DNA from 4 places in the Priestia sp. YIM B13552 genome. Region 1 is predicted to be linked to each of the others. Evidence: predicted binding sites of a transcription regulator. Region 1 holds the regulator's gene; each other region holds the start of a gene.
The links. The regulator Rex, encoded in region 1, represses fermentation and respiration genes when NADH is low (regulators of the CRP and FNR family bind a similar motif). The targets are predictions, from matches to a motif close to TTGTGAAATATTTCACAA.
Positions count from the first base shown of each region.

Region 1 (2,207 bases):
TTTTGTCCACCGCTCAAGGAGGAAATAGGGGTGCTATAGTCAAAGTTTGAGAAACGGAAACCGTGAAGAATAGATCGTGTATCCGCTTCATATTGATAGCCGCCTAAATCTTTGAACGTTACTTGAAGCTGATCGTACTCTTTGGTTAGTTTTTCGTATTGAACTGAATCATTAAAAATGTCTGGATCGCCCATCTTCGTTTCAAGCGTACGTAATTCTTTTTCCATCTTCTTTAACGGAGCAAAGACCGTCATCATTTCTTCCCATATGGAGAGTGTTGACTCAAGAACTGTATCTTGTCCCATATAATCAATGGAAACACCTTTAGGTTTAATAATTTCTCCGCTGTCATAAGAAAGCTGCTCAGCAATAATTTTTAATAAAGTTGATTTACCAGCACCGTTTCGTCCCACTAGGGCAATGCGGTCTTTTGATTGTACTTCTAACTTTATATTCGATAAAATGGGTTCTGCCCCATAGTATTTTGTAATACCGTTCAATTGTAGAATAATCATTTTTTCACCTCTAGTAGTATATCCATAGTGTATTTTAACATATTTTCAACTACAAGTTCTTCCTACAAGCGTTTGTAATTTGTAGAGAGACAAGGACAAATGATGAAGCGAATGTTTTGATTCATGAAATAAAATGATTTTACCTGCACATTTTATACAGGATACTATGTTAAAATAAGAGATAAGTGCATCTCTGAACTTATATATGATGGATGTAGAAAACCCGTCATGACTAACAAACGGATCCTTTGAAGAGCTAATTACTTCGTTCTAGCTACCGACTTTAAGTAGTGCTGGATAGACAAAAGCCGTCGGGGTGCGAAGCGGAGTATATATAAAACAAGAGAAAAGAGAGAGAATTGGAAGCGCTACCTCAAAGCGGTTGATGCTTTGTGAAAGGTAATGCAATATGACTTGAAAATGTTAGTAATGACATACATGAACTGAGGGGGTACAACGTGAACACTGAACAATTAAAAATACCACAAGCAACGGCTAAACGATTGCCGCTTTATTATCGTTTTTTAAAAAACTTGCATGCTTCTGGTAAACAGCGTGTTTCGTCAGCGGAGTTAAGTGAGGCAGTGAAAGTTGATTCTGCTACTATTCGCCGGGATTTTTCTTACTTTGGAGCATTAGGGAAAAAGGGATACGGCTACAATGTGAATTATTTACTTACATTTTTCCGTAAAACGTTAGACCAAGATGAAGTAACGAAAGTAGCACTTATTGGCGTAGGGAATCTGGGAACGGCCTTTTTAAATTATAATTTTATTAAAAATAATAACACCAAAATTGAGTGCGCTTTTGATGTGATAGAAGATAAAGTCGGTACAAAAGTAGGCGACGTGCCGGTTTATCACCTTGACCAATTGGAAGATTATATGAGTGATGATATCTCAGTGGCGATTTTAACCGTTCCTGCCACTGTGGCTCAGCAAATTACCGATCGTTTAGTGAATTGCGGAATTAAAGGGATTCTAAACTTCACTCCTGCACGCTTAAACGTACCGGATGAGATTCGACTGCATCATATTGATCTGGCTGTAGAATTACAGTCGCTTGTCTACTTTTTGAAAAATTATCCTGTTGAATAAGATGGACTGTGTTACGATTTCCTTAAGTCTAAATTAATAAGGAGAGTGGGAATATGGGGATTGGAGCAGGCAGTTGGATTATTATTGCGATTGTAGCACTGCTTATTTTTGGACCGAAACGGTTACCGGAGCTAGGAAGATCAGTTGGGCAAACGCTTAGAGAGTTTAAGCATGCCGCTAGCGGTGCCTCAGAAGATCGTGAAAAAGATAAACAGCGTCAAGTAGATGACAAAGAGTAAAAGGGTGATCATAGTATGACCGAACAAGAAATGTCAATATATGATCATATAGGAGAGCTGCGAAAACGCATTTTAATTGTTTTATTTTTCTTTGTCATTGCCACAATTGGCGGCTTTTTTATAGCGGATAAAGTTATTGTCTATTTACAGCATGCTGATGAGGCAAAAAATTTAACGATGAATGCATTTAGGCTAACAGATCCAGTTAAGATTTATATGCAGTTTGCTGTTATTATCGGCTGTGTACTTGCAGCTCCTGTTGCACTGTATCAACTTTGGGCATTTATTAGTCCTGGTTTATATGAAAAAGAGCGGAAGGTAACGCTTGGATATATTCCTGTTTCCATTTTTCTCTT
Region 1 is NZ_JBHZOU010000017.1:4,615-6,821, forward strand. It holds gene ACFX40_RS27235 (ABC-F family ATP-binding cassette domain-containing protein) at 1-515, opposite strand, end outside; gene ACFX40_RS27240 (redox-sensing transcriptional repressor Rex) at 974-1,612, shown strand; gene tatA (twin-arginine translocase TatA/TatE family subunit) at 1,666-1,851, shown strand; gene tatC (twin-arginine translocase subunit TatC) at 1,867-2,207, shown strand, end outside.

Region 2 (2,207 bases), on a different contig from region 1:
ATAAATGCCGTCTTGTTCATCGAACACTTTGATCGCTTTTTTCTCTTCATCTTCCGTGAAGTCTCCTGCTGAGAATACTTCAACACCTGATACTTTTAGCTGCGTGGATAAAACCGATCCTTCATAAGGGACTTTTTCTGCACCGCAAATCGCTTTTGCTAATGCTTTTCCTTGTTCATACAGAGGTGCCACCAGTCCGTATACCATTCCTCTATGCTCTGCACATTCTCCAACCGCGTAGATGTTTGGAATATCCGTTTGCATATAGTCATTTACAACAATTCCTCGGTTTACGTTAAGTCCCGCTTCTTTTGCAAGCTGAACATTTGGCTTAATTCCAACCGCCATCACGACTAAATCAGCGTCTAAAAACGTCCCATCTTTAAAAGATAACCCTTCAACTCGCTCATCGCCGACGATTTCTGCGGTTTGTTTTTCAAGCAAAAACTTCATGCCTTGTTTTTCTAATTCGTTTTGAAGCAATTTGCCGGCTGTTGGATCAAGCTGACGTTCCATTAAATACGGAGCTAAATGAATGACAGATACGTCCATTCCCAAATTTAACAGTCCGCGCGCTGCTTCTAATCCAAGCAGTCCGCCTCCAATAACCGCTGCTTTTTTATACTGCTGAGAAGCCTGAAGCATTTCATCCGTGTCTTTTATATCTCGAAAAGCCGTAACTCCTTTTTTATCAGACCCTGGAATCGGAAGAATAAAAGGAAGAGAGCCCGTTGCTAAAATCAACTCATCATACGATTCTACTCTGCCGCTGTTTGTCGCTACTTCTTTTTTCACTGAATCGATACTAGTAACCGTTTCGCCCGTATATAATGTAATATTGTTTTCTTGATACCAGTTCCAATCGTTTAACGTAATGTCTTCAACATTCGTATCTCCTTGCAGCACTTTTGATAGTAAAATACGATTATAGTTTGGATGAGGCTCGCTTCCGAAAATCGTAATTTCAAACGCTTCGCTTGAAACCTTCAATACTTCTTCAATCGCTCGAACTCCAGCCATTCCATTTCCAATCAATACGAGTTTCTTTTTTTGCATCTTCCATTCCTCCCCTGGCGTCTATACCTGCTTGTTCCAAAGATATATTTCCTATGCATCTTTAAAGATACATTTAAGATATATGAATTTTCTGAATCGTTCAACTTATGTGTTAGGTTATCTAACACTGTTATGGTATGTATGCGATTCCATTGCTTTAACAGCAAGCAAAAAAAATAAGTGATCTAATTACGTTTTAATTTGGATCATCCTTTACAATTTATTTTGTGATGTTTTTCACAACATTAATTTAGCAAGAATAAATAACTTGGGCTATGATAAAAATCACTCCTGAATGTTGATAAGCAAAAATAAAAACCTTGAAAATTCTTTATAAAGAATTTTTTAAATAAACCGTTCTTTATAGTATTTACTATTACTCTTGTATTCTTTATAATGAATATATAGACCTTTATAAAGAACAGAACGGAGAATTAAAATGCCACTCGTAAACATTAAAAAACTTTGGACTCCTTTAGAGATCTTTGGCTTTAAGCTTTATAAGTGTAGAGATACAAAAAGCTACTACTATAAAACGAGGAAAAGTCATAATCTAATAAAATTATAAAAAACAAGCCCTATTTCTTTTGAAATAGGGCTTGTTTTTTATTTTCCCGTAAACCAATTCACAACGTACTCTCCCCACACTTCGTTTCCTTTTTTCGTTAAATCCCCGCTGTCTTTATTTATATACTCTCCTAAATGAAACGGCCAAATGAGCGAGTGATTCATATAATATACCCAGTTTGCTTCAGAGACTCCCCTGATCGCTTCTACCCCTTCTTCATAGGACTCGGTTTGTGAAATATATGGCTGTGACGGCTGAATCATAAGGGTTTTTTTCAAGTCTTTGAGCTGATGAATCAGCTTGTCTGTATTTTCAAGCGTCTCATCTAGCGTAAGATGCTGATAATCATTTTTAAGAGGTGCTTCAAACAGAATAATGTTTGGCTGAAGCTGATCAATTTGATCGGCAATATGTGAGGATAAAAGCTCATCCGTTGTCCCGTTACCGTATGAAAGTGTTTTAACCGTAAATACATCACTTCCATATGTAGCTGCTAGCTCTTTTTTTAACTGCTGAGGCCACCCTGCTTCCTTTGCGGATGTGGCAATTACAAGAGTCAGAGGCTTTTTATTTGCGATAGATG
Region 2 is NZ_JBHZOU010000001.1:614,513-616,719, forward strand. It holds gene nirB (nitrite reductase large subunit NirB) at 1-1,056, opposite strand, end outside; gene ACFX40_RS03115 (SGNH/GDSL hydrolase family protein) at 1,663-2,207, opposite strand, start outside.
Region 2: a site for Rex is predicted at 1,282-1,299, ahead of nirB (nitrite reductase large subunit NirB). Genes of this name have one in related genera too.

Region 3 (2,207 bases), on a different contig from region 1:
ACGGGGCTATCGTTTGGGCTTCACCAGAAAATCAACGAAATCACCCCGCTTTTGTTTTAGCTCCTCAAGCTCGTAATGTACCAAGCGGAGGCTTTACCGTTACAAGAGACGATAACAACAAAGTCGACTTAGCAAAAGTATTCGAAACATCAGAGGATTTAAAAACGGCTTATGAAATTCTACAAAGTGTAAGAAAAGCCTACAATATAGATAGTAATCGCCTTTATTCTACAGGACTATCTCAGGGAGGGTTTGGCACATTTAACTTAAATATAGAACACCCTAATTTGTTTGCTGCTATGGTTCCAATAGCGGGAGGAGCCAATCCAGCTAAAGCGCACCTTCTTACCCACAAACCAATATGGACATTTCATGCTGAAGACGATTCTGTTATTCCTGTTACCTATTCAAGGAATATAATAGAGGTTATAAAGAAAGCTGGGGGGCATCCACTATATACGGAATATCCTAAAGAATTAAAGTATGATCATGCTTCATGGGTTCCCACGTATCAAAATCAGAAAATGATTGATTGGACGTTTCGGCAGGTCAAATAAGCAAATCAGTAAATGTTAAAGCTCAATACTTCATCTAATACTTATGAAAAACTCTTTCAGTTAATAAAAACTGGAAGAGTTTTTTGCTTTCATTAGGCTAGTCACAAGGCAATGCTGACCCTCCTATTACACACCACATTTAACCAAATATGTGACGAAATTATGGTAAAGCCATTTAAACTAGATAAAAATCGCTTCAAGTGTGATAAATATCACACCCTTTAACAACGCAACATGATAATTTTTTAGGAGTAAGCAATATGTCATGACAAACTTCAATATGTTAGGAGGTTTTTAGCCTTTTGATCTGTTGAAATGCTTCTCTAATATGAACGTTTATATACCATTATTATGTACAGAGATTTAGAGGAAGGGAGCCTGAACTTAGGTGAGAAAGCAAAAATCAATGCATATTAGCAAGTTAATCATTCTCTCCGTATTCATCACAATTTTTTTAGCAGGCTGTGATAGTCGTTATTTGATTTTAAACCCGCAGGGGGCGGTGGCTCAAAAAGAATACCAGTTAATTATTTTTTCGATAATTTTATGCACAATTGTTGTTATTCCTGTTTTAGGTCTGCTTGTGTATATCGTTTTACGCTACCGTGATAAGCCTGGAAACAAGGCTCCGTATCGGCCAGACTGGGACGATAGCAAGCGTCTTGAATTTATTTGGTGGGGCATCCCCATTATTATTATTGGTATTTTAGGTTTCGCTACGGCCAGAACAACGTATGACTTAGTAGATCCGCCGCAAAAAGATGTAAAGCCGCTAACGATTGAAGTAACGTCTCTTGACTGGAAATGGTTATTTCAATATCCGGATCAAGATATTGCGACAGTGAACTATGTCAACATTCCAAAAGATGTGCCCGTTCAATTCGTGCTAACGTCAGATGCACCTATGAATTCTTTTTGGGTACCGGAGCTGGGAGGACAATTATATACCATGCCGGGAATGGCAATGGGGCTTTGGCTGCAAGCTGATCACAAGGGAGAATATTTTGGTTCGGGTGCGAATTTTACGGGTGAAGGATTCGCTCATATGAATTTTAAAGTTAAATCTACATCGACAAAAGAATTTAATCAGTGGGTAAAGCAAGTGAAAGAAACATCACCAGCTTTAACAAAAGCTGATTATAACAGTCTTGCCAAACAAGGTCTTTCTCTAGAAAAATCGTATTCTACCATTCCTAAAGGCTTATTTCAAGAAATTGTCATTAAAAACGGTGGTCAATATTATAGTCAGCATCACCATATGAAAAATGAAGACATGAAGACTATGAATGTGGCTTCTGAAGAACAAGTACATGCACAGCACGAGCACCAGGAAGGAGGAAACTAAGTTGTTAGACAAATTAAAAGATTTTTCATCTCATTTTTTTGTGACAGGAGAACCGATGATTTATGGAGCAGATGTTGCCATTTTGTTAACACTAGCCGGTATTATTTTTGTTCTTACGTATCTTAAAAAGTGGAAGTGGCTATGGCGTGAGTGGCTTACAACGGTCGATCATAAAAAAATTGGAATTATGTATATGCTTTCTTCATTATTAATGCTGTTTCGAGGCGGAGTAGATGCACTATTAATGCGTATTCAACTAGCATTCCCTCAGTGGCATTTTCTAGATTCTAATCATTACAACGAAA
Region 3 is NZ_JBHZOU010000003.1:935,508-937,714, reverse strand. It holds gene ACFX40_RS16860 (chitobiase/beta-hexosaminidase C-terminal domain-containing protein) at 1-557, shown strand, start outside; gene ACFX40_RS16855 (ubiquinol oxidase subunit II) at 964-1,902, shown strand; gene qoxB (cytochrome aa3 quinol oxidase subunit I) at 1,904-2,207, shown strand, end outside.
Region 3: a site for Rex is predicted at 758-775, ahead of ACFX40_RS16855 (ubiquinol oxidase subunit II). Genes of this name have one in related genera too.

Region 4 (2,207 bases), on a different contig from region 1:
AACTACGATTGTACCGTCAGCTTTATTTTTTGTTTTGCTGTATTCAGCGATACAAGCTTCTACGTGTGCACGTAAACGGTTTGCATCATTTACTGATTTAAGAACGAAGCTGTGCTCTTCTAAACCAGGGATACCGAAGTAAGCAGTTTCACTACCTAAAGCTGTAACAAGGTAGTCGTAGCTTAATTTTGTACCATCTTCAAGAGATACTTCACGTTGATCTGGTGAGATTTCTTTTACCGTTGCAATTTTTAAATCAACGTTGTAGTTTTTAAGTAATTTATCAAGTGGTAAAGCTACCGCTTGTTCAGAAACGCCGCCTACAGCTAGACGGTGTAATTCTGTAATGATTTGGTGAGTAGCAAAACGGTTCACTACTGTAATTTTTGCTTCATCCGCACTTAGGTGTTGGCGAGCTGTCATTGCAGTTAATAAACCACCGTAACCGCCGCCTAAAATTAAAATATGTTTTGACATAGTCGATCCTCCGTCCACACTTTTTAATGAAAATTATTTTTGTTTTTCGTTTGTAATGTCTAAATACGCTTGTGCAAAGCGGAATAGTTTTTGAGCTTGTGGATCTTTAAGCATGCGTAATAAACCGAATAAACCGATTGAATTAGAAGCATTTGCTTCTGCACGATCGTTTGCTTCGATTGCAGTAGCTGCAAGACCTTTTACTGTTCCTTCTACCGGCTCGATAAATTCTTTTACTCCACCAAGTAGATCTTCTTTTAATACGTCGTCAGTTAATAATGATTGCGCAACGTCGTAAGTTTTTGTAAGCACCGTTACCATTTCAGATAATTTTGGTAAATTATCTACAAGAACAGTAAGAGCTTCTTGTACTTCAGGCTTTAACAATTGATCTAACACATCCGCTTGACCTTTGTTAACTGCCGCTTCTGTTTGTACAGCAGCATTTTCCTCTGCAGCTGATTTTTGAATAGTTGATTGAGACATGAAAAGTCCTCCTTTGCTGGATACTGTTGCATATGTAGTTCCTAGTTATCTGCTAGACTTTCAAACTACATTGTGAAGTTGTGAAATCTTGCACATAATTCTATTTTAATTTTAATACGAGATAAAATCAACTCATTTCGTTGAAAAAATAAGTGAAGAACCTCGTAACCCTTTGTTTAATAAAAGTTTATAAAAAATAAAACGAATAATTGCCTAGGTAAATAAAATTAAAATAGGGAACTAACATGATTCCTCTTCCTACGATAAAACAAATAACGTCATATTTCAACACATACGAACTTAATATTCTATAAGTATTAAAAAGATAGGGCGCATTTACTATTTAAAGAGTTTTCAAAAAATTACATTGACTTACTATAGTGTTCTACATATAATCAAAATATAACATCTTATGTAAGGAGATATAACATGGTTATAGTGGATGAACTTTATCATAATGTGGTCATTACGTTGCCTCAATTAAAATTAATTGAATTTATAATGAAGTTAAAAGAAGCTAAAGCACAAGAAATAGAAGATATAAAAACGAAAATTAGTAAATACGAAGAGAAGAAACGTGCTGAAGAAGCTTGGTATCAATCACTATCACCGTTTCGTAAATTTTTTACCGGGCGTCCTTTAAGTCAGCATCAAGCGGTCGAGTATATGGTATACGTAAAGGAGCGCTTTAAAAAAATTGATCACCTTAAAGCACAAATGCGAGAACTTCATGAAGTTCTTGAATTAATAAAAGCGGAAAATGAAGAAACAAGTGAAATTACGCTTTCGCCTGCTATTGTACAAGAAATAAAACGATTAAAAAGCAGTGGAGGCGTTGGGATATGAGTGTTAATGAACTAAGTTTAGGTATAAATACAACGTGGGTTGTATTAACAGCCGCGATGATTTTGTTAATGGAAGGCGGCTTTGCCTTGCTAGAGGCAGGTTTTGTCCGCTATAAAAATAGCGTGAATATTATTATGAAAGTATTCGCTGATATTACAATAGGAACGCTTTGTTTCTATTTAATTGGTTTTGGATTAATGTACGGCGATGATTTAGGTGGAGTTGTCGGTAAAAGCGGTTTTGCGCTCTCGGGTAATTTATCGCACCTTGACATTCCAATTGGGCTTGAAACGTTTTGGCTGTTTCAATGTGCGTTTGTTATTGCGGTCATTTCTATCGTTTCTGGAGCGGTAGCAGAACGAATTAATTTCCGCGCATATCTTTTATATGCGATTTTG
Region 4 is NZ_JBHZOU010000003.1:183,522-185,728, forward strand. It holds gene ACFX40_RS13050 (NAD(P)/FAD-dependent oxidoreductase) at 1-477, opposite strand, end outside; gene ACFX40_RS13055 (DUF1641 domain-containing protein) at 511-963, opposite strand; gene ACFX40_RS13060 (hypothetical protein) at 1,393-1,809, shown strand; gene ACFX40_RS13065 (ammonium transporter) at 1,806-2,207, shown strand, end outside.
Region 4: a site for Rex is predicted at 1,042-1,059, ahead of ACFX40_RS13055 (DUF1641 domain-containing protein). Genes of this name have one in related genera too.